Regions from separate parts of the Hymenobacter sp. GOD-10R genome, predicted to be linked through region 2. Evidence: riboswitches for the same ligand, from Rfam matches in the RefSeq annotation. Region 2 holds a riboswitch; the other holds the start of a gene.
What was found. A riboswitch is a leader RNA that binds a small molecule or an ion and turns the genes downstream of it on or off. The one in region 2 is predicted to bind cobalamin.
Positions count from the first base shown of each region.

Region 1 (15,771 bases), 620 kb from region 2:
ACGCGGTACGTCGAATCCATCATGTCTTTTACCTCTGCCGCCGTGGGGTCGGTGGTAGCAGGTGCCGTGGCGGGCTGGGTTTCGGTTGTGACGGCAGCCGGTTTATCTTGGGAGCACGCCGTCAATAGCAAGCCGGCAGCGCAGGAAAGCAACAAGGTCTTTTTCATCTTACATCCGGTTCTTTAAAGAGCAAAAACAACCTGTGGTCGTAGAGGCCGCTCTACGGTGGAGCTAGGTATATAGTTTCTGCTGCGGATTTAATCGGACCTAGCTCCTTAGGCAAGCTGGCAGTGCGTTGCCAGAAGAAAATAGCACTTGAGTTCAGTCAATTCGCTAATATTACAGCAAACTAATACAAGTGCTTCCCGTTACCCTAAAACCTTATGAATCAGCAACCATCCGGTGCTTTTATTGCCGCATCTTGGGTCGCCTTACTTGCGGGCGCTGTTAGCTACAACGTGGGCCTGTGGAACGCGCAAATGCCGCTGAACGAGAAAGGCTACTACTTCACGGTGTTGATGTACGGGTTGTTCTCGGCCGTTTCGGTGCAAAAAAGCGTGCGCGACCGGATGGAAGGCATTCCCGTCACGAACCTCTACTACGGCATTAGCTGGGTTTCCACCCTGCTCGCCATTATGCTACTGGTGGTTGGCTTATGGAATGCCACCCTCACGCTCAGTGAGAAGGGCTTCTACGGCATGTCGTTCTTACTCAGCTTATTCGCCGCCATTGCCGTGCAGAAAAACACGCGGGACGCGCAAAGCTCGGGGCGTACGCCACAAAGCTAGCTTAGTGCCGTGCTGACCAAATGCAAAACAGCCGCTCTTCGGAGCGGCTGTTTTGCTTACACTAGTTTCAGAATTACTCGCGTCCGCCGGTCAAACGCCTAGCCTCTAGCCGCGCCGCTTGGTAGCTGGCTGAGCTTTCGTCGCCACTCCGCTTGGAGTAGCTAGGCTATTCAGATACGCTTCCAACATGGTGTAGCCATCTGTACCTAGCTTACTGCGGTCGGCCGCGTCCTTGGGGTTGAGCTTGTGCGCCGTTTCCCAAGCGTCGGGCATACCGTCGTGGTCGGTATCGGTGGGCGAGGCTAGCGACTTCAGTACCGGCCACGCCTTTTGCGACTCACTATAGGGCGTGCCGTGCGGGAAGCCACCCTGCACATCAATCAGGCCTCCCGTGCGGTTACGCACGTCGTTGATGATGCGCTGGTCTACGGCGTCGCGCTTCGGCAGGCTTGCCCCTACGCTTTGCAGCACTGCTTCGTAGGCTTCGGTAGCGCTTTGGGTAGTCACGGCACCTAGGTCAAAGGGCGCTTCCACCTTCGACAGCGCCGTATCGGCGGGGCTGCCAGCGTTCATCACTACCCCCGACCAGTTACGGCGGCTCACGGCCGGCGAGCCATCCACGTAGTTGCCCGTCAGGTAGAACTTGCCGTACGGCAACGGATTTTTACCCGTGGTAAGCTTATACGGATTCAGTATTTGGGCCTTTACTTTCTCGTTGGTCGAAGGGCCAGGCTTGTAGTAGTTATTGACAATGTTGTAGTTGCCGCCCTCGCCCGCATACACGTTGTTCTGACCCCAATCGTAGATGACGTTGTTGCGGAAGTCACAATTCTCGAAGCCCGCCGGGTGGGTGTAGCGGCTGCCGTTCCAGCGCGGTGTGCGGTTGTTGCAGTGGGCAAATAGGTTGTGGTGCATGGAAGAATGCTGCCCACCCCAGATGCCGCCAAAGCCGTGATGTTCAAAGTCTTTGTCGCCTTCTTCGAAGTGGTACGAGTAGTTCAGCGGCTCGCTCATCAGGTTCCACTGCAAGGTAGTGCTGTCGCCCTCGTACACCGAAAACGTCTCGTCGGTGCTCCAACTCATAGTGCAATGATCCACGATGAGGCGGTTGTTGCGCGTGCCGCCAAAAGCGTCATCGCCGCCAGCTCCGTCTACCATGCCTTTGTTCTGGTTTTTGTCGCCCATCCGGAAACGGATGTAGCGCACAATCACGTTGTTAGCGTGGATGTTCACCGGGTAATCGGCTAGGCAGATGCCGTCGCCGGGTGCCGTTTGGCCCGCAATGGTGATGTTGGACTTCGAGATAGTCAGCGGCGAATTCAGGTGAATCGTGCCCGACACCCGAAACACCACCGTTCGATGCGTCACCGCCGATTTCTGACTTACCGCGTAGCGCAAGCTGCCGGGGTTGGTGTCGTCATTTAAGTTCGTGACCTCAAATACGGTGGTAGGAACAGCACTTGTGCCGCGCCCACCGGTAGTAAAGCGCCCTGCGCCTTCAGCCCCAGGAAAAGCGAGCTGCTGCGCCCAGCTAGGGGAACTCACGGCTGCAAGCGCTACAGCCAGCAGAGCAGCCCATTGCCGAGGCTTCCGGTTAGTGGTCGTAGTTGAATCTGAAAGGCAATACATAAAGCGGGTGGTTTTGAGGGGAGTAGTCAAGAGTAGGCATCATCTCATCTAATGCAGCCTTGATACTACCGAAAAACCCAACTACGTGTCCGCGCCCCTAGGCTATTTCTTTATGCAAACGTTGCCAAAACCAGTTTCTAGTCGCATCTGTAAGGTGGAAGCTAACCTAACGAGGCGAAGGTGCTGAGGTGACACGCAAGTAAGCCAGCAAATCGGCAATGGAATGATGCTCGTGCGCTTGCCCGGCTAGGTGGCTGACCCAACGGCCCGAGCTAGCCTGCTCACGCAATTCCACGCGAAGCCCAGTCCCCGGTTCAGTCGTCAGCTTAAAGCCTTCACGCTGAAGGGCACGTTGCGTCCAGAAAGCGAGCGGACCGCTACCGTCCAAGTGCACCGCACGCGCACCGGGCTCGTGGATGACAAACGTACCAGTGGCCTGGTCGAAGGCGAGGCCGTCGCGGGCAAAGGCCGCTTCAAACGTGCCGCTGAGCACCAGGTCTTCGGGGACGCCTGTATGCAGTTGTCCCTGGCCGTGCATGAGCCACACATAGTCAGCCGCCTGCAAAGCTAAGTCGAGCTCGTGGGTTGAAAGCAGGATAGCTTTCCGCGTTTGACGAGCCAGCTGGTGCAGCAAACGCATGAGCTGCACCCGGTTGGGCAGGTCGAGGTGAGCCGTGGGCTCATCGAGCAGAATCACGGGCGTATCCTGGGCGAGGGCGCGGGCGAGCATCACCTTCTGTCGCTCCCCGTCGCTGAGCGTTGCCACCCGGCGAGCCGCGAACTGGGCCGTATTGGTCGACGCTAAAGCTTCTTGTATCACGGTATGATCGTGCGCGGAAAGGTTGCCGAGCCATCCCGTGTGCGGGTAGCGACCTAGGGCCACCAACTCCTGTACCGTTAGGTTGCCAGCCTCCACGCGGTCAGTGAGTACGATGCTGAGCTTGCGGGCTAGCTCGGCCGCAGCTAGGTGCTGGGTATCAACTTGCTCAATCTGCACATGGCCCCCGAGGGGCGGCTGCAAGCCCGCCAGCGTGCGCATCAGCGTCGATTTGCCGGCCCCGTTCGGCCCAAGCAAACACACCAAGTCGCCTGGCTGCAAAGCTAGGTCTAGTGGTCCGGCCACGTGCCGTCGCTCCGTCCGACTAAGCTTGTAGCCAATGACCAGCGCCTGCGTTTCCAATAAGGGAGGAGGTGCCATCATCAGGAAAAGGAAGAGCGTACGAGGGTCCGGCGCAGCGTAACCCAGATAACGACCGGCGCCCCTACCAGCGCCGTGATAATATTGATTGGCAAAGCCGTTGAGCTGCCCGGCAGCTGCGCCAGACAGTCGCATAGCAACGTCAGGCCCGCACCCACTAGGCAAGCGCCCGGAATCAGCAAGCGGTGGTCGGCAGTGTTGAGCAGGGCGCGGGTCAGGTGCGGCACGGCGATACCGACAAAGCCGATCGGTCCGCAGAAAGCCGTAATGCTGCCCGCCAGCAGACTAGTGCTAGCAATGATGAGCAGCCGCGCGCGACCCACCGTCAGGCCCATACTACGAGCATAGTTCTCCCCTAACAGTAAAGCATTAAGCGGCTTCGAAGAGGCAAAAGCTAACACCAACCCCACCAGAACTACTCCCGCTAATACGGCTAAGTGCGGCCCCGTAACGCCACCCAACGAGCCAAACGTCCACAGCAAGTACTCTTGGATCTGCTCTGGAGCGCTGAAGTATTGCCAGATACTGACAATGGAAAGGGTGATGTTGCCGATCATCACCCCCACAATAAGCATCACCACGTTGTCGCGCACGCGGGCCGAAATGGCGAGTACCAGCAAGAGCACCAGGGCGGCACCTAGGGTAGCGGCTAGCACAATAAGCCAGCTTCCCCCAAGCCCAAGCTGCTGAATGGCGTAGAGGCTGGCCGCGCTGCCCGCCGATAGCATCACCAGCGCCACCCCGAGCCCAGCCCCCGCCGTAATGCCCAGCACCGACGGTCCCGCCAACGGGTTGCGAAACAACGTCTGCATCTGCAAGCCACTGACCGCGAGGCCACAGCCTACCAGCACCGCCGTAATAGCCTTAGGCACCCGGATTTTGGCGACAATAAAATCCCAGGCTATGGTGCCGCTGCTTTTCCCCAGCAGCACATCGGCCACCGCGGGCAGCGGGATGCGCACCGAACCAAGGGCAATATCCAGCATAAAGGCTAGCCCGACCAATCCTACTAACCCTACCAGCAGCAAGCGCCGGCGGCGTGCCAGGCGGCGGCCGTGCGCCACCGGCTCAGCCGTCAATGTGTTCATCACTTTAGTTGCTTATAGTACACCAGCTCGTGCTGCGGCAGGAGCTCTGGGTGCAAAATCTTAATAAGGTCCGCCAGAATTACTTCCGGATGTACTGCGCCGGACTCCCAATAATCATTGGAGCCATGGCCGTCGGTGCGCTTGTTGTTATTGTACACCGCTCCCGTTTTGAAGGGCTGAAAATCGGCGTAGCGGGCGTCCTGGGCCAGGATTTCGGCTTTGGTATTGGCCGTGCCGGTGTTCACCCAGCAGTCGGCCGTGAGGGCCACGGGGTACACGGCTTCGAAGGCCAAGGCTAGGCTGCCGGCGGCGCGCTCTTGGTCCCAGTGGTAGGCCCCACCGGCGTCGCGGAAGAACTGCGCCGTGTAGCTTTCCCCATCGGGCATGTACCAGGTGTCCTTGAACGGCAACCCCGTGAGCACCTGCGGCCGCTTGGTTACCCGCCGCGTTAGAGCCGTGAGACGCTGATATTCTGCTTCTACTTTGGCAAATTTCTGATTAACAACGGCTTCTTTGTTGAGCAAGGTGGCCAGTAGCTTCACCCATTCGGCGCGGGCTAGGGGTGTTGTCTCTACCCACTCCGAGTTTACCATCACGGGCACGCCCGCGGCGGCTAGGGTATGAAAACGCTCCACCGGGGCGCCGGGGCTGCCCATGGTCATCACCAGATCGGGGTGCTGGGCAATCAGCTGCTCTTCGTTGAGGGAGTTTTCGCCAAACGCTTTGATCTTTCCTTCGGCAATGCGCTTGCGCACCGCGGGTGCCGAGGCGTATTGCAGGCTACCTAGCCCCACGAGCACGTCATCGGCATTGAGAAAGTCGGCCAGCGCTATGTGCATGGACGAGGTGCCTACCAGCGTTCGAATGGGGGTTTCGATAACCGAGCTGCTGCCATAGCCAGCTGGCCGCGACTGACCGCGCGGCACGAGCACGTAGCAGGCCGTGTCGGTGTGGTCCTTGAAAGGATTTAGGATCTTGACAATCTTGTAGTTGCCGACGTACTGAATCGTAAAGCCTTTGGCGTACTTGATAGTCGTTTGTTGCGACGCACCAGCGACTTGCTCCTGCGGAGTAGCTGTTGGCGGTGCTGCCTTTTCGGGCGTTGGTTGCGAGCAACTCGCCAGCAGGTTTGCGCAATGCATAGCTAGGCTCAAGCCTAACCACCGCCAACCAGCAGGAAATACAAAGGATAAGCCGCCGGGCATCCGGCGGGTAGCGGGGTTCTTCATGGTTGACAAGCCTTTCTTCCGAAAGCTGTAACGGGCTGGCGCAAAGGCAGGTCTTCTGACTTCCCCTCGGCCGACGGCCTTCCCACTCCCGTGCGGAAGCAGTGGCCTGGTCGTGTCGGCCGCATTGGTACGGGGTTACAGCAGCGGAGACTGTTCCGGATTCGCACCGGATTCCCTTTTCGGGCCGCCACCGATGTATTCGGCGCAGCCACCTTTGCTGGCGGTAAAGGTAGCTGAAATAAAATGGGAGGTGTCGCCGCTGGTGCGTTGCTCCGCGCCAGACCTAGCTCTTCGCCATCACTTTAAAGTAAAGCAAGCCGCTGATTCGTCTTCCGCAGTAGCAGAAGCTGTACCTAGGTCGCCCCACCCTAAAGGCGCCTACCACAGCACAGCTCCCAACTCCTACCACCTTGGCAGCGTCGAACCAGCAAAGCATCATTGGGACCGTAAAACGATATGGCAAACAGCTGTTTGCTTTTATCCGCGGCCGTGTGGAAAGCGACGAAGACGCCGAAGATGTGCTGCAAGAAGTGTGGTATCAGTTCACGAGCCAATCGGAACTGGAAACCATTGAGCAGGTGAGCGGCTGGCTACACCGCGTGGCCCGCAACAAGATTGTCGACAAGTTTCGCAAGAAGCACGAAGACCGCCTCGACGATTACAGCTACGAGGACGAGGAGGGCGAGCTAAGCTTCCGCGAAATCCTGCTGGCGGAGGCACCCACCCCTGAGGAGGAAGATCTAAAACAGTTTTTTTGGGAGCAACTTTTTCAGGCTCTCGACGAGCTACCGGAAGCCCAGCGCTACGTTTTTGTGCAAAACGAGCTAGAAGACCGCACTTTGCAAGAAATTGCGGACGAGGTCGGCGTTGGTATCAAAACCATCATTTCACGGAAAGGCTATGCCGTGGCCCACCTACGCAAGCGGCTGGCCAACTTATACCATGAATTTCTCAACTACTAACTAGCCTCGCTCATGCCTTTCTCTAACCAGCCGCGAGGCCCCCGGGGCCGCTTCTTTTTCTTTCCGTTGGTCGGGGCTGCCCTGGCCTTGGTGCTGGGTGGCGTAGTGATGAGCTTGTGGAACGCCATCTTGCCGGCAGCCGTGCATGCGGGCCGGCTCAGCTACTGGCAGGGCGTAGGCCTGCTGGTGCTGTGTCGTATTTTGTTTGGCTCGTTCGGACCGCGAGCAGGCTGGGGCGCCAGGCGGCAGGGTTGGGGCCGCGGCCGCGAGAAGTGGATGCAAATGAGCGACGAAGAGCGACGCCGCTTTCGGTCGCAGTGGTGGGAGCGGCATCAGCACCGCCGGGGTGGCCGCCCGCGCCAGGATTAGCCGCCGGCGGAAGCACCTAGGTAAGTGGGCTTTGCTTGATCAAACCCTAACTTTCTAAAATTCTTAAAAATTTCTGCCGGAGTTTAGAGTAAAACACACAAGCCGTTCGACTTCCAGAGAAATACCCTTTCTCACTAACGAACAGGCATATGAAATCCATCCTTCGCGCAGTTGGCATTGGCTTACTCGCTGGCACACTGCTTTTTTTCTTCCCTTTCTTCTTCCGGTTCTTACTGTTTGTCGGACTGCTCAGCTTGCTAGTACGCCTCATTACGGGCGGCTGGCGTGGCCGTCGTTTTGGGCGACGCGGACGGTGGGCTAGCTACGCTCCTTTTCCCTTTGCGCCTGTGCCCATCGATGGGCAGTGGTACCGCGCGCCCATCGCTGGTAATGGCCCTGTTAGTCATGTGCAAGTTGCTTAGTACGGCGGCTTTACTCCTTTCACCCTTTTCTCCCCTACCATCATGCGAATTGCCCGCGTAACCATTGCCATTGTTGTGGCACTAGCCACCTTTTTCAGCCTGAGCGCTTTAGCTCGGCATCGCCGCTTCGGGTGGGACGACACCTCAAGAGGCTATTTCGGGGGAAGGCACGGCGGCTGGCGCACTTGCGCCAGTGATGTCTACGGTAGTCGCTACCCCAACCGGAACATAACGCCGCCTGCTGCGCCACCCACTAGGCCACTTGCGCCGAACCCAACTACTGACGCACAGCAACCGCAGTAAGCTAGGTCCTTCCTTTTTATCAATCCTTTCTTAACTACCTCAAATCATGTACAATCAACAAGCAAATCGAGCAGAAGCAGAACAACAATTTCATGGCGACCCACGCGGCCGCGGTTACAGTTGCGGCCACGGGCGGCGCTGGGGCTGGGGTCGGCACCGGCACGGCGGTTGGCCAGCCGGAAGACTCCAACTGGTACCCGTCAACATCGAAGACGCGGAGGACCGCTACGTTTTGTCGCTCTTTGCGGCCGGCCTGGTAAAAGACAACTTTGCATTGACCGTGAAAGACGACGTGTTGACCATCGCCTACCAAGGTCCCGAAGAGCCAGCGGATGCGGCGGCAACCAGCGCTTACTACACACGCCGCGAGTTCCGCAATGCTTCTTTTGAGCGCTCTTTCCAACTCAATGGCAAGGTAGTACCAGCCGACATCACAGCGCAGTACACCGACGGAATTCTGACAGTAATTCTGCCGAAAAACCCTGCTACTACGCAGCCGGCCCAGGCCATCAAAGTAAGCTAGCCCGCCGGTAAAGTCGCAAGCAGAACCACCACCTAGCTTCTATAACATTGCCTGACAAGCAGTTGATGGCGTAGTTTTTGTTCCCTTTGGCATAGGAGGCTCACTTACCCTCCGCTACTTTTCTTGCGTATTTACTACGAAAATCGGGTGGGGTATTCCAGCGAGGACCCATTAGGCTTTGCCCGCCTGACGTACCAGCGAGGCCTCCGCAAAGGAGATGAGCTACGGTCCCTGCTTGGTCATACGACCCGGCTGATTGCTCGTCGTGGCGACGGACGCTTGTTAATTGACCAGCGCCTGATGACACCCTTCACCCCCGATGAGCAGCATTTTGTGATGCAGGAATGGTTGCCTCTCACGATTCTTGAGGGCGGCTACCGCTTCGGAGCGGTTATTTTGGCGCAGGATGTGTTTGCCCGGCTTGCTACTGCAACGGTAGTAACGGCCGTACGCAATCTGCCCATGACTTACCGCTATTTCGACACGGAATCCCAGGCTATTGCTTGGCTGACTACCACTTAAACCCTTGATTATCCAACAGTAAGAAGCAAAATATAAGTATAGCTATAAAGCTCAGGAAGCGGCACATGATTTGTATAACAGGCCTCGAATAATACAACTATATTCGTAGCTTATGCCTAAGTCATACTTTACCGCTTTCCCGTCGGACCTGCCGGCGGATGAACTTACCGCCCGCCGCCAACGACAGCGATATGCTGAGTGGGGCTTATCTGTTGCTACCATGAGCGGCAATCCGCCTGCTCCTGCCGTCATAGAAAACCTTCAGGCTTATATCAACGGCGAAATCCAGATTGAGGACCTAGCTCGCATGGATGCCGATGATCAGGCGCTGCCCTCGCCAGCTTACCTAGCGACGCTCAGCCGCCACCGTTTGAAGCAGCACTAAATTCTTGCTTATACTTCCTGTAAATGCAAACGCCTCTCCATTCAGGAGAGGCGTTTGCATTTACAGGAAGCGGAGTAGCTCAAGCACCTAGCTCCGCTCTGATGCTGCGGAGCCGCTGGTCAGAGGCGCTACTGGATTCCTGCACTGTGCTTTATAGCCATCGTTTAGGCTCACGAGTTACTGTGGACCAAGTGAAAATCTAGTGGCAGCCGCTGATCTACACAGGTAAGCTAAAAGACCTGATTATCATCAAAGCGAAAAGCCGGACGATATCCGGCTTCTTACTGCTATTCACCAACCTAGGTCGTATTGCGTCGAGCAAGACCTAGCGGGACTTGTATTCTTTCTGCAAGGTTTTCATCTCCATTGCCAATTCCTCTAGCCTCTTAACCAGCGCTTTGGCCCTGACGCCGTACGGTTTATGACAATCCGTCCAGTCTAGGAATTGCTGCAACTCCATTTTACCATATTTTACCATTGTAGCGGCATTCTCTAAAAACGTTTCTTCGGGCTCCATAGCATCGCTTAATATCTCTCCAATAAGGATACAACGACGCCCTGGCAAAAAATTCACCAGGTTCTCACAGATAAGACACTCACAAGAAATTTATAAAAAATAATATTCTATATAGGATGTGAGCACCTAGGCTATGTCGATTAGTAGGGGTTCATCTTTTTGCTAAGTGAATCAATGATGCACTAGCGCATTTATTTACTTAAAATACTATTTAACAACAACTTACCAACTGCATAAAATAGAAGCTAATAATTTGCTTATATATTTAGTAAATAGGCAAATATTTTTAGTAATTTATGGCTCGAAAACGTCGCCAATGATGTTCTATATTCTGTAAACTAACTTCTGCTCCCATGTTAGAGATGATGATTACCAAGAAGATCGGTAACCGTAGCTACCACTTCAATGCCACTGGCACCGATTTGCACGAACTGCTCACCGAGCACGAAAAACTGAGCTTTCCCGATGTGCCAGCGTGCGGCCTGTGTGGCTCTGTGAACTTGCGCCTGACCAGCCGTGTGGCCCAGGATAAGTTCAAGTACTGCGACATCAAATGTGACGACTGCTTTGGCTCCGTAACCTTCGGTCGCCGCCAAGATGATGACAAGGTGTACTTCCTCCGCAAAAAAGAAGGCGGCAAACCTGGCCAGCTCGATTGGATCAAGTACGAGCCCAACATTACGGTGGCGCCTGCCGCGGCTACCACGACTAAACGCTAATAAGCCTAGCTTTTTCAGAAAGCCGCCCACAAGGGCGGCTTTCTTGCTTTACGGGCGGACCGACTGCCAGCTAACCTAGTTGCCATTCGCCCGTTTTTGCGCCCATTCGACCGCTAGAATTACCGTTCACCCTAAAGCGTATTTTCTCGGCTGATAGCAGGAGCTAGGTTTGGACCATCAATCACCTAAACACTTGGTCAGATGAACCTTCTTGCTACCCTCCGTGCCCTGTTCGTTGTGCTTGTGCTGTTCAGCCAGGTACTCACTGTGCAAGCCACACCGCGGGCTGATCAGCCCGCCGCCCACCCTAGCTTTACCGTACAGGTAGCAGGCAAAGGCAAGCCGATGATTCTCATTCCGGGCCTGACGTGTCCCGGCGCCGTGTGGGACGAAACGGTGGCGCACTACCAGAAGCAGTACCAGTGTCACATCATCTCGCTGGCGGGCTTTGGTGGGCAGCCGGCCCAAACACCGGTGTCGGAGCACTTCCTGCAAGATGTACGCGACCAGCTACTCGCCTACATTCACGCGCAGAAGCTCACCAAGCCCGTGGTTGTCGGGCATAGCTTAGGTGGGTTCATGGCTCTGTGGATGAGCACCGCGGAACCCACAGCCATCGGCCCGCTGGTGATTGTGGATTCATTGCCTTTCCTCTCGGCTGTCCAAAATCCTAGCCTTACCGCTGATCAAGCCAAACCCATGGCGGAGGGTATGCGCCAGCAGATGCAGCAAGGCAAGAGAAGCCTTGCTGGGGCTCGGCAAATGTCGGCCGCGCTGATTACCGACACCGCCCGCATCAGCCAAGCGACACGCTGGAGTGTGGCTTCCGACCCCGCCACTGTTGGCCAGGCCATGTACGATATGAGCACGACCGACTTACGCCAAGATATTGCTCGCATTCAGCAGCCTGCGCTTGTGCTAGGTGCTTGGGCCGCTTACAAAGACTACGGCTCGACGAAGGAAAGCACCCGCGCCATCTTCGAGCAGCAATACACTAAGCTTCCCCAGCATCACGTGGAAATGTCGGAAGCCGGCAAGCACTTCCTGATGTGGGATGATACGCAGTGGTTTTTCGCCCAGGCAGATGCCTTTTTGAAGCAGAACAGCGTGGCGAAGAAGTAATACTTATTTTGACCACACCAGCTCACGGCCCGGCAGCCTAGGTTCTCGGTCCGTGAGCTGGCACTTCACTTCAAGAAACGAATTACCAAGCATTTGCCACACCACTACCTAGCTCTCTATGGTCTCTGAACAGGAATTTGCGGCGCTGAAGCTGGAGCTATCGGTGAAGGCTAAGAACGGCATCGACTTCATCGTGGCGGCTAGCATCATTTGGGCGGTCATTACTTTCGTCTGGACGCTGCCTAACTCGCCGGCTTACAACAGCTTCATCACGTTTTTTGTGGGCGGCGCTATGTTGCCCCTGGCTTGGATGCTGTCGAAAGTGTTCCGCACGACTTGGAAGCTGCCGCACAATCCGCTTCAACCCCTAGGTTTGTGGCTGAACTTCGCGCAGCTGTTCTACTTCCCGTTCCTTATGTTCATTTACAGCAAGTATCCCCAGTACTTTATCATGACCTACGGCATTATCACGGGGGCGCACTTCTTCCCGTATGCCTGGTTTTATAATGCTAGGCCGTTTGCTGTTATGGCGGGCGTTATTCCGGTGGGTTGTTTGGTACTTGGCTTGCGCGTCGCTGTTGCTAATCTGTATTTGATTCCGACTTTTATCGTGTGCGCACTCCTGCTGTTAAGCGGTTTACTGCTTCGCTCCTACCGTCAGAACAAGCAGGCTTATACCTTGGCCAGCAGCACCCTTTCGCTAACTACCGCCTGATTAAGCCAGCGCCATGTTTTCTTACGCCTCCGTACCTGCTCCTAGTCGTCTGTATTGGCGTGCGCAGCTCCTTGGCTGGCTCCTGTACGCCATCTTCAACCTCGCTTTGTTCATCGGCTTCGGTCAATTCACACGCGACTCGGTGCTTATTACCGTGGTCATTGTGTTGCCTTTGCTGGCTCTTACGCATGGGCTGCGCTACCACATCAAGGCCAATGGCTGGGAGAGGCTTGCACCACTGCCACTCCTTAGCCGATTGCTGCTCATCAACTTACTGCTGTCAGTTGTAAGTCAGCTTATTATTTGGGCACTTATTATTTGGTTGGTACGCCCCGTCGGCGATGGCCAACCGCACGGTTGGGGGCAGTTTATTGGTTACGCTCTGAACGTCAATTTTGTGCTGTGGCTTTGGGAAGGCTTTTACTTTGGTTGGCATTACCTGCGCAGCTACAAGCAGGCTGAAGTCGATAAGTGGAAGCTAGCGGCCGCCGTGCGCGAGGCCGAAATGCGCACGCTCAAAGCCCAGATCAATCCGCATTTTATGTTCAACGGCTTGAACAACATCCGGGCACTGGTAATGGAAGACCCGAGCCGCGCCCGCCAGATGATTACGCATCTATCTGATTTACTGCGCTATTCTATTCAACTCAACAGCACCGAGCAAGTACCGCTTGCCCGCGAACTGGAAATTGTGGAGCACTACCTGGAGCTAGAAGCTGTGCAGCTCGAAGAGCGCCTTGCCTACTCGCTCGACGTCGATAAAGTGGCGCTGCCCACGCTTATTCCGCCCATGACGCTGCAACTGCTCGTGGAGAATGCCATCAAGCACGGCATCGCGCCCCGACCCGATGGTGGCGCCATCACCCTCACGGCGCGCGCCAACCTAGGTACCCAGTTGCTCTACATCACGGTGCGCAACACGGGCCACTATGCGCCCAAGCCGGGCCACGAAGGGGTTGGCTTGCGCAATGCCCAGGAGCGCCTGCATTTGCTGTATGGCAAGCACGTGCAACTCGTTATCGGCAACGACCCGGTGGTACCGGCGACAGTGCTGGCCGAATTGCGCCTGCCGCTTACTCCGCACACGCAGTCGCCGCCAACCGAACCTAGCTTTACGTCCACTTCTTCCACTCTTCCCTTCCCGACCGCATGAACGCTTTGCTGGTTGACGACTCCCGCCTAGCGCGCATCGAGCTGCGCCACTTGCTCCAGAGCTTTCCCGATATAACCGTTGTAGGTGAAGCCAAAAACATCACCGAAGCCCGCGCTCAAATTGAGCAGCAGCGCCCCGACTTACTCTTCTTAGACATTCAGATGCCGGGTGGCAATGGCTTTGACTTGCTAGAATCGCTCGACGCGGCGCCGCACGTCATATTCACCACCGCTTACCTCGACTATGCCTTGCAAGCGTTTGAAGTCAACGCCTTGGACTATTTGCTCAAGCCCATCCAGGAAGTGCGCTTGGCGGCGGCCGTTGAGAAAGCGCGTCAGCAGCAGCTAGCTAGGTTGGCGGCTCCCGCTCCACAGCCCGCGGAAGTAGGCCCGCCGTTGGCCGCCTCCGATCAGGTGTTTGTGAAAGACGGCGAACGGTGCTGGTTTGTGCGCCTAGAAAATATTAAGCTGTTTGAAATCAATGGCAGCTACACCCAAATCTACTTCGAGCAGCACCGCCCGCTGATTCCGCGCACCTTGCAGCACCTAGAAGCGCGCCTCGACTCGAAGGTGTTTTTCCGTGCCAACCGCCAGCAGATCATCAACCTGAAGTGGATCGACAGCATCGAGCCGTGGTTCAGCAACACCCTCAAGATCAAGCTCAAGGACGGACCCGAGGTCGAAGTTTCGCGCAAGCAGTCGGTGCTGTTTCGCGAGATGATGAGCTTATAGTTCTGCTCGTTTGGCGTACCACGTAGCGCAGCCGGCCCTAAGGTCGGCTGTTTGCTTGTAGAAGAAGCAACCGAAAAGCTAGGTTCTGCATCTGTCAGGAGCAAGCGTCGCAGGTCGTGCGGAAATGGCCGAGTTTATTGTAATTCTGCCAGCGTCTTTCTAACTCGAAGCAGATAAGCTCCCGGCGGCTTTATGGCTCTTGCGTTTTACCTGTGTTATCACCGTTAGCAATGCGGCCTCCTACGCTGCCGTTCGGCTTTCTGCTTTACCCGTGCCATGAGGGTTGTTAGGTTACTTATTCTATTGATTTTTCTTACGTTAGCTAGCCATATAGGCTGGGCGCAAGCCCCGTCGAAGCCACCACCCGCTCCCGAGCCCGAGTCGGTGCAGGTACGCGTGGCACTGCCAACGGTGGTGGGCGTAGCCAGCGACTATGTAGGGGCGCTATTTTCCAGAGAAAAGCGGCAGACGCTGTTGAAGCAGAAACGCTCCCGCACCGGCAACCCCGTTCTGATTCTGGATGTGCCTTCTGCGCCCGGGCGCTGGCTAGAGCGCAACTTTGGGCGCGACACGCCCTAGCGCAGCAACTGGTTTTCTTCTTACGGTGCGCTGGTCTGCGGGGCGCCGCTCAGGTTTTACTTCGAACAGATTCTGCGTATGCGCTTCGACTACACGGCTATCTTATTTACCATTCCCGTTGCGGTCGTGTTTGCCCGCCTGCTCCGCAAGTTTCTGAACACGGCCCAACTAGCGCCGCGCTGGGATAAGCTCCTCGATAAGATCTGGGTGCCGGGTGTGGTAATTTTGGGCCTAGCGGCCGTATTTCAGCTTCAAAGCAAGCTGCTAGATGAAACCTACTTACTGTTCGTCTACCTCACTTTTATCGCGCTGCTGCTACAGCTCAGGAGCTACAAACCCGCTCGAACGCTGCTGCTGGCGCTGGTTCCTTTTGCCCTGTACTCGTTTTTTGAACTCCTGCTGAATGTGGTGGCGTCCGGATTCATCAAGGAGTACGACGACACGTTTGACTCGTGGCAGGGCTTCTCGGTTATTTGGATGGTCACCTTTGCCTTCATCGCACGCAATCAGAAGCGGAGCTTGGAGACCGACTTGCTGCTGCGGGAGAAAGAAGAGCAGGAGAAGCTGCGCATCGCGACGCAAAACACCGAGCTTGAGCGTATGGTGAGCGAGCGCACCGCCGCCCTTACCCAGCAAGCCGAAGCACTACAGTCGGCCCTGACGGAGCTACGTACCACGCAGGCCCAACTCATTCAGGCCGAGAAGATGGCGAGCCTCGGGGAACTCACCGCCGGCATTGCCCACGAGATTCAAAACCCTTTGAACTTCGTCAACAACTTCGCGGAGGTGAGCGTGGAGCTTTGCCAGGAGCTGCGCG
Region 1 covers NZ_CP141184.1:422,238-438,008, reverse strand. Annotated here, with positions in the region: gene SD425_RS01935 (hypothetical protein) at 1-167, opposite strand, end outside; gene yiaA (inner membrane protein YiaA) at 384-788, shown strand; gene SD425_RS01925 (pectate lyase) at 894-2,417, opposite strand; gene SD425_RS01920 (ABC transporter ATP-binding protein) at 2,584-3,618, opposite strand; gene SD425_RS01915 (iron ABC transporter permease) at 3,618-4,703, opposite strand; gene SD425_RS01910 (ABC transporter substrate-binding protein) at 4,703-5,932, opposite strand; cobalamin riboswitch at 5,960-6,163, opposite strand; gene SD425_RS01905 (sigma-70 family RNA polymerase sigma factor) at 6,343-6,894, shown strand; gene SD425_RS01900 (hypothetical protein) at 6,907-7,263, shown strand; gene SD425_RS01895 (hypothetical protein) at 7,413-7,685, shown strand; gene SD425_RS01890 (hypothetical protein) at 7,728-7,988, shown strand; gene SD425_RS01885 (Hsp20/alpha crystallin family protein) at 8,035-8,511, shown strand; gene SD425_RS01880 (hypothetical protein) at 8,635-9,033, shown strand; gene SD425_RS01875 (hypothetical protein) at 9,146-9,418, shown strand; gene SD425_RS01870 (hypothetical protein) at 9,744-9,935, opposite strand; gene SD425_RS01865 (hypothetical protein) at 10,289-10,654, shown strand; gene SD425_RS01860 (alpha/beta hydrolase) at 10,856-11,776, shown strand; gene SD425_RS01855 (DUF7010 family protein) at 11,895-12,491, shown strand; gene SD425_RS01850 (sensor histidine kinase) at 12,505-13,644, shown strand; gene SD425_RS01845 (LytTR family DNA-binding domain-containing protein) at 13,641-14,375, shown strand; gene SD425_RS01840 (hypothetical protein) at 14,679-14,954, shown strand; gene SD425_RS01835 (ATP-binding protein) at 15,033-15,771, shown strand, end outside.
Region 1: another riboswitch for cobalamin. It lies ahead of SD425_RS01910 (ABC transporter substrate-binding protein); the one in region 2 lies ahead of SD425_RS25930 (ABC transporter substrate-binding protein).

Region 2 (15,771 bases):
TCACCGACAAGGGATTGAAGACCTTGGTAGTGGAGCGCGGCCGGGACGTAAAGCACATCAAGGACTACCCAACGACCAATCTTTACCCGTGGGAGTTTGCGCACAACGGCGAAGTACCACAGGATATTCAGAAAGCCAACCCCATTATTAACCGCTGCTACGCCTTCAAGGAGGATGCAATGCACTTCTTCGTGAAGGATGCCGAGCACCCCTACGTGCAGGAAAAGCCGTTCGATTGGATTCGGGGCTACCAGGTGGGCGGAAAGTCGCTGATGTGGGCCCGCCAGACGCAGCGCTGGAGCAACTTCGACTTCGAAGGGCCTGCCCGCGACGGGTTTGCTGTCGATTGGCCGATCCGCTACCAGGACCTAGCGCCGTGGTACAGCTACGTGGAGAAGTTTGCCGGCATTAGCGGCCACGCCGATGGCATACCCCAGCTGCCTGACGGCGAATTTCTGCCGGCTTTTCCTCTGAACTGCGTGGAAGATTACTTCAGCAAGCAGATCAAGGGCAAGTACGCTAACCGCCACGTTATCAGTGCCCGTTGTGCCCACCTCTCGGAGCAGAAGGCTATTCACGCGCAGCAAGGTCGGGGGCAATGCCAGAACCGGACGCTGTGCCAGCGGGGCTGCCCATTCGGGGGATACTTCAGCAGCAACTCCTCCACAATTCCGTGGGCAATGCGCTCGGGGCACCTGACGCTGCGGTCTGACTCGGTAGTGCACTCTATTTTGTACGACGAGCAGCAGGGCCGCGCCACGGGCATCCGTGTGATAGATGCCCACACCAAAGCCGTGACGGAATATTACGCGCCTATTCTGTTCGTGAATGCGGGCGCGTTGAATACCAACCTATTACTTCTCAACTCCACATCACGCCGTTTCCCGCAGGGGCTAGGTAACGACAACGGTTTGCTGGGCAAGTTTGTAGCGTTCCATAACTACAGCGCCCGCATCAGCGCCGAATACGAAGGGTTCCAGGATTTGACCACGGACGGGCGCAATCCGGCGGGTGGCGGCTACATCCCTCGGTTCCGCAACGTGTTTAAGCAAGAGACTAACTTCCTGCGGGGCTATGCCGCTGGTTTTGGCGCTTCTCGCTATTTCGGCTCGGATAGTGATGGGCTAGGTGTCGACTTCAAGAAGAGCCTAGAGAACCCAACACTTGGCCCTTGGCAAGTAGGCTCGCACATGATGGGCGAAACCATCCCCAAGGAAACCAACTACGTGCGCCTTGACCCCAAGCACAAAGACGAATGGGGCATGCCACTGCTGTCGGTTTCGGTTGACTACGACGACAACGACGCTAAGATGAAGCAGGACTTCTATGAGCAGTTTACGGAGATGTACACGAAAGCCGGCTTCACCAACATCAAGACGATCAACTCTAAACAAGCGCCGGGTCTCGATATTCACGAAATGGGCGGTGTACGGATGGGGCATGACCCTAAAACATCGTTGCTCAACAAGTGGAACCAGCTGCACGCCTGTCCCAATGTGTACGTGACCGACGGGGCCTGCATGACGTCAACGTCCACTCAGAACCCTTCTTTGACCTACATGGCCCTCACAGCCCGGGCAGTAGATCACGCGGTGCAGGCCGCGAAACGGCGCGACGCCTAAGCCGAAAGTATAAAATACCTTACGCTGAAAATGCCTGGCTATCTGGCCGGGCATTTTTTGTTTAGACGTCTTGCTGGTCCCGCCGATTATAATACTCAAGCCACTACTATTCAGCTCTAAAGCTAGGTTCTAGCCGTTGCATACGCTATCTAGCGTCTTTGCAACTAATAACTTGTTGAGTATTCTATGTACCCTAGCTAGCACACTTCACCTGTAGGCGATATGCTTCGCTTTGGCAAAGTAGCAAGTGTAGTCGATGTTCTACATAGTGGCCAGAATCTTACGAAAACAGCCATTGTGCTCCCGACGACCGGTAGACCAGAACCAATGGTTTTTCATCAACGATGGGTTGCCTGGCATATAATAGCCTAAACTTAGTATATAATAGTTAAGTCTACTACACCCTCATTAGTCTCTGCTTCAAGTAATTAGGCTCATTGCTATGCTCTTTCACCGCTGTCCGCCAATCGTTTTCTTGTTGCTGAGTCTAGCTTGGCCTACTTTATTATTTGCGCAGCCAACCATAGCGGCGAACAGCGCAACCAGCCTGGGGCAGCTACAACAGCAGTTCGTTGACCTGCGCTTCGGCATGTTCATTCACTTCAACATTCCGACGTACATGGATCAGGACTGGCCCGATCCAGAAGCTTCGCCGGCCTTGTTCAACCCCAAGAGGCTTAACGCCACGCAGTGTGCAAAGGCGGCGAAGTCGGCCAACATGAGCTACGGCTGCCTGACCACAAAGCACCACAGCGGGTTCTGCATCTGGGATACCAAGAGCACCGACTACAGCGTGATGAACAGCCCGTATAAGAAGGACGTGGTCAGGCAGTTCACCGATGCTTTTCGGGCTAACGGCCTGAAGGTGATGCTCTACTACTCCATCTTGGACACTCATCATAAGCTGCGGCCCAACCAGATTACGCCCGCCCATATTGCCATGATCAAGACGCAGCTAACGGAGCTGCTGACCAACTACGGCAAGATTGAGGCTCTAATCATTGACGGCTGGGACGCTCCCTGGTCGCGCATCTCCTATGACGATGTGCCTTTTGAGGATATATACACCTTGGTGAAGTCCTTGCAGCCCGAATGCCTGGTAATGGATCTGAATGGGGCCAAGTACCCGGCTGAGGGCTTGTACTACACCGACATCAAAACCTACGAAATGGGTGCCGATCAGCGCATGGCGCCCGGTAGCAAGCGCATGCCTTCGCTGGCGTGTTTGCCTATCAACAGTGCTTGGTTCTGGAAAACGGACTTCCCCACGGTACCCGTGCGCGATCCGGCCAAGCTGGTCAACGAAACGCTTGTGCCGCTTAATGAAAACAGCTGCAACTTCATCCTGAACGTGGCGCCCAACCGGGATGGGCTTATCGACGATAATGCCCTCGCGGGGCTGAAGGAGATTGGGAAGCTGTGGAAAAATGCGGGCCCGACGACCAAATTATCGCCCCTGGAACCGCCCATTATTGCCAGCAACCTAGCTAAGAATCAAGCAGCTAACTCTAGCTGGAGCGACGACATGAACATCATGGATTTCGCCAACGATGACGACTATCACTCCACTTGGCAGTCTAACAAAACGGTGAAACAGCCTTGGTACGAAATCGACTTCAAGAACGAGCGCAGCTTCAACACCATCGTCGTAGCTGAGCAGAAAGCCAACATCAGCGACTACGCACTCGAATATTGGGACGGCGTGGCGTGGAAATCTCTGTTTAGCGGCACCAACGGCACCAGTATTAAGCTCCACCGCTTCAACCGAGTGTGGGGCAGCAAGGTGCGCATGCGCATCGACCGCTACGACCACCAGCCCTCCATTGCTGAGTTTCAGGTGTTCGATGAGCGACGCTAGCTAAAGCAGAAGGCCACTTACGCTATCCGTTCAGCCCTAGCAGCTGCCAGCAGTCATACTGCCATTTGAGCCGAGTGATGGAGCCATAGTCGACACCTAGCTGAAAGGCATTTTGCAGCGGAATTTGCAGGCAATGGCACACCAGCGCCCGGATGGTGCCCCCGTGCGTGACCATCACCACTGGCCACGAACCTAGGTCGGCACTCACCAACTCGGTGAGGAAAGCCGCGGCACGCTGTTGCACCGCCCCGAATGTTTCGCCCTGGGGTGGCGCCAGCGTCACATAATCGTCCATCCACGGGGTCGTTTCGGCAGCGGGCAGCGCGCTCCACAAGCGGTTTTCCCAGGTGCCGAAGTGCATTTCGCGCAAGCGTTCGTCCGGTGTAATTGCCGTACTGAGTGTTTCGGCCAAAGCTAGGCAGCGCTGGGCAGGACTGCTGAAAGCCCGGTACCCGGTAGGAGGAGCCGGCGCCAGGCTAGCTAGCTTGGCTTGTACTTGCGCTGCTTCGGCCGCGAACGTATCAGCCAAAGGCACGTCGCAGTGGCCGTAGCAGAGCCCCGCCGCCTGCACAGCCGTGTGGCGAATCAGATAAACTTCCATGCAAAGCTAGCCAGGAAAAATAAGTAGATAACGACCTCAGCTACTTGCTGAATCGCCCCGAGACAATCGCCGGTGTAGCCGCCAATCCAGCGCTGAAAGTAGTTAGCTAGCCCGCGCTGCACGAGCGCCAAGGGCAGCAGCACCAGAAGCAACAGCGGGCGCTGCTGCCAGACAACGTAGCACAGTAGTGGCGACAAGCCAAGCAGCCAGCCAGCTGCCAAGTCAGTAACCCCTAGCTTTTTCGCCACGGGCTTGGCCTTGCTGTCTTCGTTGGCGCGGGCGTAGTGATGAGTAAAAATACTGGTGAGGGCCGTGGCCCGGCTCAGCGGGTGAGCCAGCAGCAGGGCAGCACCAACCGTAGTGGGCGGCAGCCCGCGCAGAGTTAAGAACTTCAGCGCGAGCAGTAAACCTAGGCCCGTCGCGCCGTAGGTACCCAGGCGACTGTCCTTCATGATTTCCAGGATCTTCGCCTTGGTCCAGCCACCACCGAAGCCGTCGCACACGTCGGCAAACCCATCTTCGTGGAAGGCACCGGTGAGTAGGATGCTCGCCACCATGCTCAGCAGCAGCGCTACATCAGCACTGCGAAAAAGCAAATTTGCCCCCAGCCACACGCCCGCCGCGACGCCACCTACCAGCCAGCCTACTAGCGGGAAGTAGATAGTGGCCTTGTTCAGCAGTTCATCGGAATAGCCGACCCAATTCGGCACGGGCAGCCGGGTGTAGAACTGCACAGCCAACAGCAGCAAGCGCAAGTGGTGGCGCAGCAGGGTGGTCATAGGCGAAGGCTAGGTAGCAGAATCGTCGCTGACACCAGCGCTAGCAAACGACGCCATTTCGTTGAGGAAACTCACGGCCGCCTGCACCAGCGAATAGGCCAGCGCACAACCCGTGCCTTCGCCCAACCGCAGCCCAAGGCGCAACAACGGCTCACCACCTAGCTCCTCTAGCAGCAGCCGGTGCCCCTGCTCGCCCGACTCGTGGCAGAACACGCAGTAAGCTAGAATATTAGGAGCTAGTCGAGCAGCCACCAGCAGCGCCGAGGTGGCAATAAAGCCATCAATAAGTAGCAGCATCTGATGCTCAGCGGCCCGCAACAACGCCCCACACATCTGCGCGATTTCAAAGCCACCGAAGGTCGCCAGCGCGGTCAACGGATCGGAGCCGACCGTTGGATAGGCGGCTACGGCGTTGGTCAGGATGGAGAGCTTGCGAGCTACGCCGGCTTCGTCAAGTCCGGTGCCGCGTCCCACGCACGCAGCCAGCGGCTGGCACGTGAGCAGGTGCATCAGCACGGCGGCCGACGACGTATTCCCAATACCCATCTCGCCCACACCCAGCACATTGCAGCCCCTGGCGTGTAGCTCATCGGCGAGGCGGGCACCGCGCTGAAGGGCATCAGCACACTGCGCGGCCGTCATGGCAGGCATGTGCGCGAAGTTCTGGGTGCCCTCCGCCATCTTTTCGTTGCGCACTGAGGCTAGGTCGGCAAAGCTGCCCCGCACGCCGGCATCCACGATGGTCAGGCCAAGCCCATTCTGGCGGCAAAATACGTTGATGGCCGCGCCACCCTGCGCGAAGTTGCGCACCATTTGGTGCGTCACCTCGGGTGGGTACTGGCTCACGCCGGATTGCGCAACGCCGTGGTCGGCGGCAAACACCGCCACGTGCGGGCGGCGCAGCTCCGGAGTCAGCGTTTGCTGCACCAGCGCAATTTGATAAGCGAGGGTTTCCAGTTGCCCGAGCGCGCCGAGCGGTTTGGTTTTGGTGTCAATCTTCTGCGCAATGGCCGCGGCCAAACCTAGGTCAGGCGCAGTGATATTCCAAGTGTTCACGCGGCAGGTTCGTCGGCAGGTGTGGGAGTAGCCGTGTCAGGAGCAGCAGGCTCTTCGGCTTTTTTAAAGCGTTTATAAAGAAACAGTTGCCACTTTTCCTCGGCCACACCAGCCTTGTCCATTTCGGCGCGCGACAACGTGAAGAACAGGTCCGAGAGACGGTTGATGTAGGCCGGAATAGCCGGATGCACCTCGTCCTCAGCCATCAGGGTCACGAGGCGCCGCTCGCCCCGGCGCATCTGGGTGCGCACCACGTGGCAGAGGGCCGATATTTCGTTGCCACCAGGCAGCAGAAAGTAGTCGGAGGGCGAAGTCATCTGGCCTTCCAGCGCATCAATCCACTCCTCGCAAAACTGCGCGCCGTCTTCCGGCATCGGGTTCGGGTTGATTTTCTTGGCCGTGGAAGGCCGCGCCAAGTGCGACATCATATCCATCAAATCTTTTTGAATTCGGTGGAGGTTGGGCTGCCAGGCGTGGTCGGCACCTAGCTTCACGCGCAGCAAACCTAGGGTCGAGTTGGCCTCGTCGAGGGTGCCGAAGCATTCCACCCGCACATCATCCTTGGATACGCGCTGACCGCCGAACAGGCCGGTGGTACCGTTGTCGCCTTTCTTGGTGTATATCTTCATAAAATCTTTGTCAATCAAAAGGTTACTTTATTGTTAGCGGCAACCCCGACACCATAAAGATGGCGTGGTCGGCGCGCTGGGCAATGTGCTGGTTCAGCCAGCCTTGGAGGTCCGTGAACTTACGACCTGCTTCGTTTGATGCGTGCAAGCCCATCCCGATTTCATTGGAGATAACCAGCAACGTGCAATCTTGCTTTACCAGCTCATCAAATTCAGCTGTTGCTTGGCGTAGGGATTCGGCGACGTCGTAGTTGGTATCGGTGAAGAAGTTGGTGAGCCAGAGCGTCACGCAATCGAGCACGACGGTACGGCCAATCAGGTTGAGGCGGCTTAGGTACTTTTCTTCCTCTAGGGTCGTCCAGCGCTCATCACGGTCGGCCACGTGCCGGGCGATGCGCTGGCGGTGGTCGTCGTCCCAAGCCCGCGACGTAGCTAGGTACACCGGGCTAGGGCTGAGCTGCAAGGCTAAGTCCTGCGCGTAACGGCTTTTACCCGAGCGCTGTCCGCCGGAGATGTAGTAGAGCATAGGGAAATAAAAGTCAGCAGGTCAGCTTAACGTGTGTAGCAAATGGTGTTTCTGGAGTCTTCCGTCTCTCTTGAACGTCATGCTGAGCTTGCCGAAGCATCTCGCGTGCGATGGTAACTCCAAATGTCAGGGTTTACCACGGCACGCGAGATGCTTCGGCAAGCTCAGCATGACGTTCTTTTAATGGCATTCACATAACCTAGGTAGCCTGCTTGCAGCTCGCAAGTTCTTAGAAATTGATAGAGTACCGACCCGAGATATTACGGCCAGGCAAGTTATAACCACGCTTCTCGTAGTAGTTCTCGTTCGTTAGATTGTTCACTAGCAGCGAGATGGTGTGCTTGCCCGCGAAAGTATAGCCAGCCGAAAAGTCGAGGGTCATGTAGCGCGGATAGGTGATTTGAGGCGACTTAACATCCGTAAAGTCGGTGTCCTTGCGGTAGCCCGCATAGTGCCCGGTTAGGCGAGCATTCAGGCCATTCTCCGTGCTGCCATACGTCACGCCGTAGTTGCCGCTCAGCTTGGCCACATTGAAAATATCCCGCTTTGTTTGGGAGTTATCGAGGTTGTTGGTGATGTCTTCGGCCTTGAAGATGCGGGTGCCGCCGGCAAAGACGCGGAGCGAGTAGCGGTTATCGGCGAGTGCGCCGAAGTCATAACCTAGCTCGGTTTCCAGGCCGCGAATCTGGCTGTCGTTGGCATTCACGTAGGTTGTGCGCGAAGCAACGGTGTAGCCTTCCGGGGTTGTCTCGCCTGCGGGGTTCGTGGTGCGGGTGGTGATGCGGTTACGTACCTGCGTAGCGAAGTAGGTTACGTCGGCAGAGAAGCCGGTGGTCGGGCGGCCGAAGCGCACGCCGGCGTCCCAGGTCACGCTGTTCTCGTTCTTCAGATCGGCATTGCCTTGCGTGATAGATACTTGCTTCGTGGCATTGGGACTAGTCTGGGAATAGCCGGCCACGTTGTAGGCATCTGGGGTCACGTAGGCGCGGCCGATGGTGGCGTGCGCCCGCAGGCCATCTAATAGCTCGTATTGGGCGCCGAGGCTAGGGCTGAAGAAGGGGTTGGTGGTTTTGCCGGGCGTGAACGAAGTGAGCAGGTCGGTTTGCTTCACGTTGTAGGTGATGAAATCGTAGCGCACGCCGGGCGTCACGATCAGCTTATCCTCCAGCAAGCTCAGTTGACCTTGGGCGTAAATGCCGGTCGTGTTCAGCTCGTAGTTAGGGTTGAACGGAGCTAGGTTGGCGCCGGTAGCATTGTAGCGTAGCGAGTTGCTGGTCGCCTCATTGTGGTCGAGGCCCACCGTGATGCTCTGCCGGCCTAGCTTGATAATGTCCTTTACCTGAAGACCTTTCCACAAGTACTGGCTCTGAAAGGAGCGGTACGGCGCGATGGGTGTGTTGCCGGTATAGAGGGTGTTGTTGTTGTTCGTCTCCTTGGAAGTGTAGGCGCGCACCAATAGCTGGTGGTGGTCGTAGTCGGCTGTTACGCCCACGTCGAGGTTTGCACGCTCAATATCCTTGGTGGTGTTGCCTAGGTCTCCGTAGTACACATCATTGGGTGACTGCACATTGCGCGCCACGAAGGACTCGCCACGCACGTCGAGGCGCCAGTGCTGACTGAGCTGGTAGCCCAAGCGCAACGCTCCCGAGTAGTAGTTGAGCTTAGTATAGCGGCGGCGCTGCCCGTCGGCGCGCTTGTCGTCGGTGCTCAGCGAGGTGCCGTCGGCGTACAGCTTGGTGGCTTCCGCACCGTCGAGCTCGCGGCGGAAGAGGCCCTTTTTACCTAGCTTATAATCCTGAGCGCGGTCGAACATCGAGAAGGACAGGTCGAAATCGAGCTTCTCGGTGATGTTGCCGCCGGTTGCGCCGCCTAGCTTAACAGTTTGGTAGCTACCATATTCCGTGAACAGCGACGAGCGCACTGCCCCGCGCGACTGGCGCGTAATCACGTTTACCACGCCGCCCATGGCCTGCGAGCCATAGAGCGCCGAGGCGGGCCCTTTCAGCACTTCAATTTGCTGCACGCTACCTAGGTCAAGCGTGGCGAGGTTGGTGGTACCAGCAGGTCGGCCATCGACGAGCAGCAGCGCCCGTTGGTTCAGACCACTGCTCTGGGGCCGGAAGCCCCGAATGCCCACGCCTGCCAGCAATCCTGGGTACTGAATTACATCTACTGAAGCATTCTTCTTCAGCACGTCCGTAAACTCCTGGTAGGGCGTGGCGCGCAGATCCTTCTGCGTGATAACCTGAATCTGCTGGGGTAGTTTCGCACGCTCCGCACCCGAACGGGTGGCCGTCACCACGACCTCGCCCAACCGCTGCCGATTCAGCGTGTCGGCCAGTACCTGCGCCTGCGCGCCTTGCAGCGTGCCCACGAGAAGCACTGTACCCAACATGAGCTTGATCTCAATGCGAGTAGCTGTGTGATGGCGGCGTAAACGTTTTTTCTTCATGAGTTTTGCCGGGAAAGCCGGCCAGGGGAAAGTGAAAAAGAATGCTGGCTAACAGCCACTTGGTTGCGGGTAGATGGGTTGGTCTTACGCTGGAAGTCGGGCCAAAATGCGCCGGGCAACACACCTAGGTCGGGCAGGGCACGCAGGGGAAAAGGCGCGCAAACCGCATCAAAAGCTAGGCTGGCGGGGCTTACTGAACTGGCTTGTAGTAGTAGAGTTGCCACTTGGGCAGTAGCTCGGGGTGCAGGATCTTAATCAGATCCGACAGCACCACGTCGGGGTGCACGGCGCCCGATTCCCAGTAGTCGTTGGAGCCCTGCGCGTTCGTGCGCTTGTTATTGTTGTAGAGCCGATTGTTTTTGAACGGGGCGAAGGCTGCGTAGCGCGTATCCTGGGCCGTGATGTCGGTCTTAGTGTTGGCCGAGCCGGTTTGTAGCCAATAGTCGGCACTGAGCGCTACAGGCGACACCGTTTCAAACGAAAGGGCGAGGCTGCCTTGGGGCGATTTGGTCTTATCCCAGGCATAGGTGGTGCCCGCGTCGCGCAGAAATTGCGCCATGTAGCTGTCCATATCCGGCACGTGCCACACGTCCTTAAACGGCAGACCCACAATTACTTTCGGCTTCTTGGCGGCTTTCTGACCGAGGGCGGCTAGGCGCTGGTAGTCGCGCACCACTTGGCCAAACTTCTGGTTGACCAAGTCTTCCTTGTTGAGCAAGGCAGCCATCACCTTCACCCACTCCGCCCGACCTAGGGGCGTCGACTCGACCCACTCGGAGTTGATCATCACGGGCACGCCGGCTGCTTGCAGGGTTTGAAAGCGGCTGAGACCTTGACCAGGCCACCCGGTGCTCATCACTAAGTCGGGGTGCTGAGCGATAAGCAGCTCATTATTAAGCTCCCGGCCCTGCCCGGCATTGATGATCTTGCCCTCGGCAATGCGCTGCCGCACCCGCGGGGCCGAAGCGTATTTGAAGTCGCCTAAGCCGACAATCACATCGTCGGCCCCTAGGAAATCGGCCAGTGCCACGTGCATTGACGATAGCGCCACCAAGCTGCGAATAGGCGTTTGAATGACAACCGCATCGGTGTAGCCGGCCGGGCGAGTAACGCCCCGGGGCACCAGCAAATAGCGCGTCGCCGTCGTTTTCTGCTCGAAAGGACTCAGGATGGTTATTACCTTACAACCACCTACGTAGCTGATGGTAAAGCCTTTGGCAAATTGAACCGTCGTTCGTCCGCGCACAGCGGACGTCGCTACCGCTTTGGCAGCGGGGCGAGCCGGCGCAACTTGGCTGTAGCCAGGCAACGAAGCCAGCAACAGCCCCGCCAGTGCGGAGCGGCGGAAAAGAGAAAAAATGGACGGTCTCCCAGCCGAGCCGGGAGCAAACAAGGAGTAGAGCATGGTACAACGAGCCTTTCTGCCGAAAGCTGTGACTGTATGTTGCAAGCGGCAGGTCTTCTGACTTCCCCGCCCGTCGATGGCCTTCCCGTTTCAGGCTGAAACAGTGGCCCGTAAGGTATCGACGGGGTTTTGAGGGGGTTACAGCAGCGGAGACTGTCCCGGATTCACACCGGATTCCCTTTTAAAGTCGTTCCGCACCGCGGAAACGACTACCAATTGCGCTAGCAAAAGTAGGCAAAAAATGTTGCCGCTGAGTATTTAGCCCGTCTAAGAGCTAGGTTGCAACTACCTTGCGCACGAAAGCAACGCGCTCAACGACGGGCACTTTGGGCAAATCGAGCACCGTGAAACCTAGGTCCTGGTACGTGCGGCGCAAGGCGTGGTAGAGCGCCTGAGCCTCACCGAAGGTCTGCCAGCGCTCGGCATCGTTCACGTAGATTTCCGCCCACGGCGGGGCCAGCAACACCGGCGAAGCGTACGGGTGCGTGGCTGCTGCGGTGTAGTACGCCGGCGGCACTGACAAGCCTGCAACTAGCATGTAGCCAATAACATCCGGAATACCTCGATCAAAAAAGGTGGTGCGGTTGGCTTGGCTGGCGGCTTGGTGCTGCGCCACCATTCGGGCTAGGGCTAGCTCCGCAAAACCAGCTAGGTTGCGCCACGGTACTTGGTCGGTGCCGAGCGCGACTTGCTCGCGAATGAGTTGGCGCGACACCTCATCGGCAGTTCCGAAGCCCACTTGCTGCAAGGCCGTCAGCAGCGTTGTTTTGCCAGCCCCAGGGCCGCCCGAAATCACGTAAAGCGGCATTCTTATTTTGTAATTAAACGCTCAAAAATACAATCGTGTCCCATTCTTCCCCGAAACCGCAGTTCCTGATTGCTGCCCCCAGCAGTGGGAGCGGCAAAACCACCCTTACGCTTGGGCTGCTGCGGGCATTGGCGCGACGCGGCTTGCGGGTGCAGCCCTTCAAGTGCGGCCCCGATTACCTTGACACGCACCACCACACTCAGGCCGCCGGCCGACCTAGCCTCAACCTCGACCTGTATATGGCATCGGTGGAGCACGCGCAAGCCACCTACGCCCGCTACACTGCCCCCGCCGATGTGGCAGTGGTGGAAGGCGTGATGGGCCTCTTCGACGGGGCCACCCGCATGCAAGGCAGCGCCGCCGATGTAGCTGAGCAGCTTGGTATTCCGGTTATTTTGGTGGTCAATGCCAAAGCCATGGCGTATTCAGTGGCGCCGCTGCTGTTTGGGTTCAAGAACTTTTACCCGGGCATTCGGCTAGTGGGCGCCATTTTCAACTTTGTGAACACCGCTTCGCACTTCCAATTTCTGCGCGAAGCCTGTGAGGATGTGGGCGTCGAGGTACTGGGCTATCTACCTAATAATCCAGCGTTTGCCATTCCATCGCGCCACCTAGGTTTGTCGATTGACGCGGAGGTTCAGTACGAGGCCATCGTGGAAGCCTTAGCCGACGCCTTGCCCCAAACCATCGACCTCGACCGCCTGCTGACCGTGACGAACACCGCTGCTCCCACGTGGGTACCTACCGTGCCGTCCGCCCTAAGTCTCCAACCACGCCGCATAGCCGTCGCCCGCGACGAGGCGTTTACCTTCACTTACCTTCAAAACCTAGATGCGCTACAGGAGCTAGGCGAAGTGACGTACTTCAGCCCCCTAGCTGACGCTGCCTTGCCTGCTGATACCGATTTCCTGTACTTGCCCGGCGGCTACCCCGAGCTGTTTGCCGAAGCGCTGAGCGCCAACCTCAGCATGCGCGCCAGCATTGCCGCGTATTGCGCCGCGGGCGGCACTGCCTACGCCGAGTGCGGCGGCCTGATGTACCTAGGCCGCACCCTCACCGATGCCCAGGGCCAGACCCTCCCCATGACAAACGTGCTGCCCTGCACCACTTCGATGCAGCAAGCTAAACTCACCCTAGGTTACCGAGCCTTGGAGTGGAAGGGCTTGAAAATCAAAGGCCATGAGTTTCACTACTCTACTTTGGAAGATCAAGGTTTGATCCCAGCAGCCGTGCAGATTACTAACGCTAAAGGTGCCGACGTACCGGTGCAGGTGTACCGCCATGGCAACGTATGGGCTTCTTATGTGCACCTTTATTGGGGCGAAAACCGAACATTTATAGAACACTTGGTAACCAACGCCTTAACGTCGGCGCCACCAGAATAACCCCATAATGCCGGCCACCACCACGGCACAAACGGCGTGATTAAGCCTAGCTACCCGCTCGATTTCAGTGGGCGCAATTGGGCGAGGGTTGTTGCCGATGTAGGGCTTGGGCACCAGTTCGCCATGGTAATAGTTCGGCCCGCCGAAGCGGCAGTTAAGCACGCCCGCCAGCGCCGCTTCCGGGTAGCCGGCATTAGGGCTTTTGTGCTGATTACCATAACGCAAGATGAACTGAAAGCCGCGCCTGCTACCGCCAAGCGCCGCTAGCAGCACCGCTGTGAGGCGAGCCGGCACTAGGTTCGCTACGTCATCAAGGCGGGCGGCTAGCTTGCCAAACTGCTCGTAACGTGGGCTGCGGTAGCCCACCATCGAGTCGAGGGTGTTCACCATTTTGTAGGCCATCAGGCCGGGTACGCCCGCCAAAGCGTAATAGAAAAGTGGCGCTACCACCCCATCGCTGAGGTTTTCGGCCAGGCTCTCGAACACGGCGGTGCGAATCTGCTGGGCATCAAGCTGGGTGGTGTCGCGTCCTACGATGCGGGCTAGCTGCTGGCGGCCAGCTTCCACTCCTTTCTCGTCGAGGGCGGTAAACACAGCTCGACCCTCGCGCACCAAGCCCGTATTCGCTAGGCCATAGAACACCCAAACGCTATTAACAGCCACCGCCACGCCGAAAGGTAGCCGACGCAACAGCTTGTCCAGCAACGTAAAGGTGCCAAACGTACCGACCACGAGGCTCCCGGCCAGCACGGCACCTTTGGCGAAGCGATAAGGCCCCTGATTGAGCTGCCGCTCGCCCGCCGCGATGAGCGTACCATAGGTTCGTACGGGGTGCGGCAAGCCCTCGGGGTCGGCCAGCAGCAAATCGAGCGCATAGCCGAGGGCGAGCGGCGGAGCTAGGTGCGTGAAGCGGTCCATGCAGCTAAAGCGTTTATGAGCAGTTGATTATCAGCGGCGCTTCGGGTGCCGATGCGAAAATGCGCCGGCGTGAGCCCCCGAAAATTGGCAGCGTCGCGAATGAGCAAGCCGTGCTGCGCAAGCAGCCAGTGCTTCAACTCGGCGGCGGTGCCGTGGCGAGTGGCAGCCAGGAAGTAATGGGTATGGCTGGGGAAGACGTGGATGCCTAGGTTTTGCGCCAGCGCGGCAGCTAGCTTTTCCTTGTCGGCTAACAGCTGAGCAATAGGCGGTTGCACTTTGGTGTAGTGCGCAAACAGGAAGCGGCCAGCCGCCACAGCTAGCGCATTCACGGCCCACGGTGCTTTGTGCTGCGTAAGTCGCGTCACTAGTTTCGCTGAGCCTAGCACGTAGCCGAGCCGCAAACCGGGAATAGCGTAGGCTTTCGTGAGCGAACGAAGAATCAGCAGGTTATCAAACTGACTCAGCAACGGAATGGCGCTATCGATGCTAGTGGTAAACTCGATGAATGCTTCATCGAGCACAAAAACCGTGTTCGGATTGCTTGTTAGCAAGGCTCTTAGCACCTCGAGTGTCAGCACGCTACCCGTTGGGTTGTTGGGGTTGCAGATGAAGATCAACTCGCTATCAATCAGCGTGTCGGCTTGCAGATCTTCCCACGCTACGAAGCGCAGCTGGTGATGGTGGAGGCGACAGGCATCTTCGTACTCGGCGAAGGCAGGCGTGAGGATGGTGCTGCGCTGCCGTGCCCAGGCCTGCGCTACGAGGTAGATGCTCTCGGTGGTGCCGCTGCTAATGAGCACTTGGGTTGGGGCCACGCCGTGGTGGGCCGCCACCTGTGCCGCTAGGCTCTCGGCTAGGACTTCGGGGTAGCGATTCACCGTGGGCCACTGCGCAAAAACGTATTCTTTCAAGCCCGCGGGCTCGCCGCCGTACCACACGTTGGTGCTGAAATCGGCTACTACGTGCTGAGAGTGGCGGTATGCGTCGTCGCCGTGACCGTGTAGCATGCGCGTTAGGGTTGCAGGGCCGCGTAAATCTGCGCCATGTCTACGTTTGCGCGGATAAGCGCGGCCAACCGGTCGAATTGCTGCTGCTTGAAAGCAGCGAAATCGAGCGGCGCAACTTGCGTCGTGGCATAAGGCGCTAGCAAATAATCGATTACAGCTGCATTGTCGAGAATGCCGTGCAAGTACGTGCCCCAGCAGCGCGGACTAACGGCATAGCCATCCAGCGTGCCGTCGGCTAGGGTAGCCACGGGCTGTGCGTGACCTTCGGGAGTCGTTTGGCCCATGTGAATCTCGTAGCCCTGGCAGGTACCGGGCGCATCCAGAAAAGCAAACTGCCGCTGTTGGGTCGTCTTCTCGCCTTGCAGTACCGTGCGCACGGGCAGCAGACCTAGGCCGGCCGTAGCCGCTACCTGGCTTTCCACGCCATCGGGGTCTTCTACTGAACGACCTAGCATTTGGTACCCTCCACAGATGCCTACCACCGTTTTGCCAGCGCGCTGTGCCTGCACAATAGCCGCAGCTAGACCGTTGTTTTTCAAGGCTATCAGATCGTCGATGGTGTTCTTGCTGCCGGGCAGAATGATAATGTCGGCGCTCAGTAAGTCGGCGGGGTTGTGGGTGTAGAACAGATGCACCCGCGCATCATGCGCTAAGGCGTCGAAGTCGGTGAAGTTCGACATGCGCCCGAGCAGTACCACGGCCACTTGCACTCGGTCGGCAGCGCC
Region 2 covers NZ_CP141184.1:6,559,945-6,575,715, forward strand. Annotated here, with positions in the region: gene SD425_RS25885 (GMC family oxidoreductase) at 1-1,622, shown strand, start outside; gene SD425_RS25890 (alpha-L-fucosidase) at 2,065-3,480, shown strand; gene SD425_RS25895 (alpha-ribazole phosphatase family protein) at 3,503-4,081, opposite strand; gene SD425_RS25900 (adenosylcobinamide-GDP ribazoletransferase) at 4,066-4,860, opposite strand; gene cobT (nicotinate-nucleotide--dimethylbenzimidazole phosphoribosyltransferase) at 4,870-5,916, opposite strand; gene SD425_RS25910 (cob(I)yrinic acid a,c-diamide adenosyltransferase) at 5,913-6,545, opposite strand; gene SD425_RS25915 (bifunctional adenosylcobinamide kinase/adenosylcobinamide-phosphate guanylyltransferase) at 6,568-7,071, opposite strand; gene SD425_RS25920 (TonB-dependent receptor) at 7,301-9,523, opposite strand; gene SD425_RS25925 (hypothetical protein) at 9,520-9,747, opposite strand; gene SD425_RS25930 (ABC transporter substrate-binding protein) at 9,714-10,928, opposite strand; cobalamin riboswitch at 10,958-11,160, opposite strand; gene SD425_RS25935 (AAA family ATPase) at 11,203-11,736, opposite strand; gene SD425_RS25940 (cobyrinate a,c-diamide synthase) at 11,772-13,121, shown strand; gene cbiB (adenosylcobinamide-phosphate synthase CbiB) at 13,098-14,039, opposite strand; gene SD425_RS25950 (pyridoxal phosphate-dependent aminotransferase) at 14,018-15,046, opposite strand; gene SD425_RS25955 (cobyric acid synthase) at 15,052-15,771, opposite strand, start outside.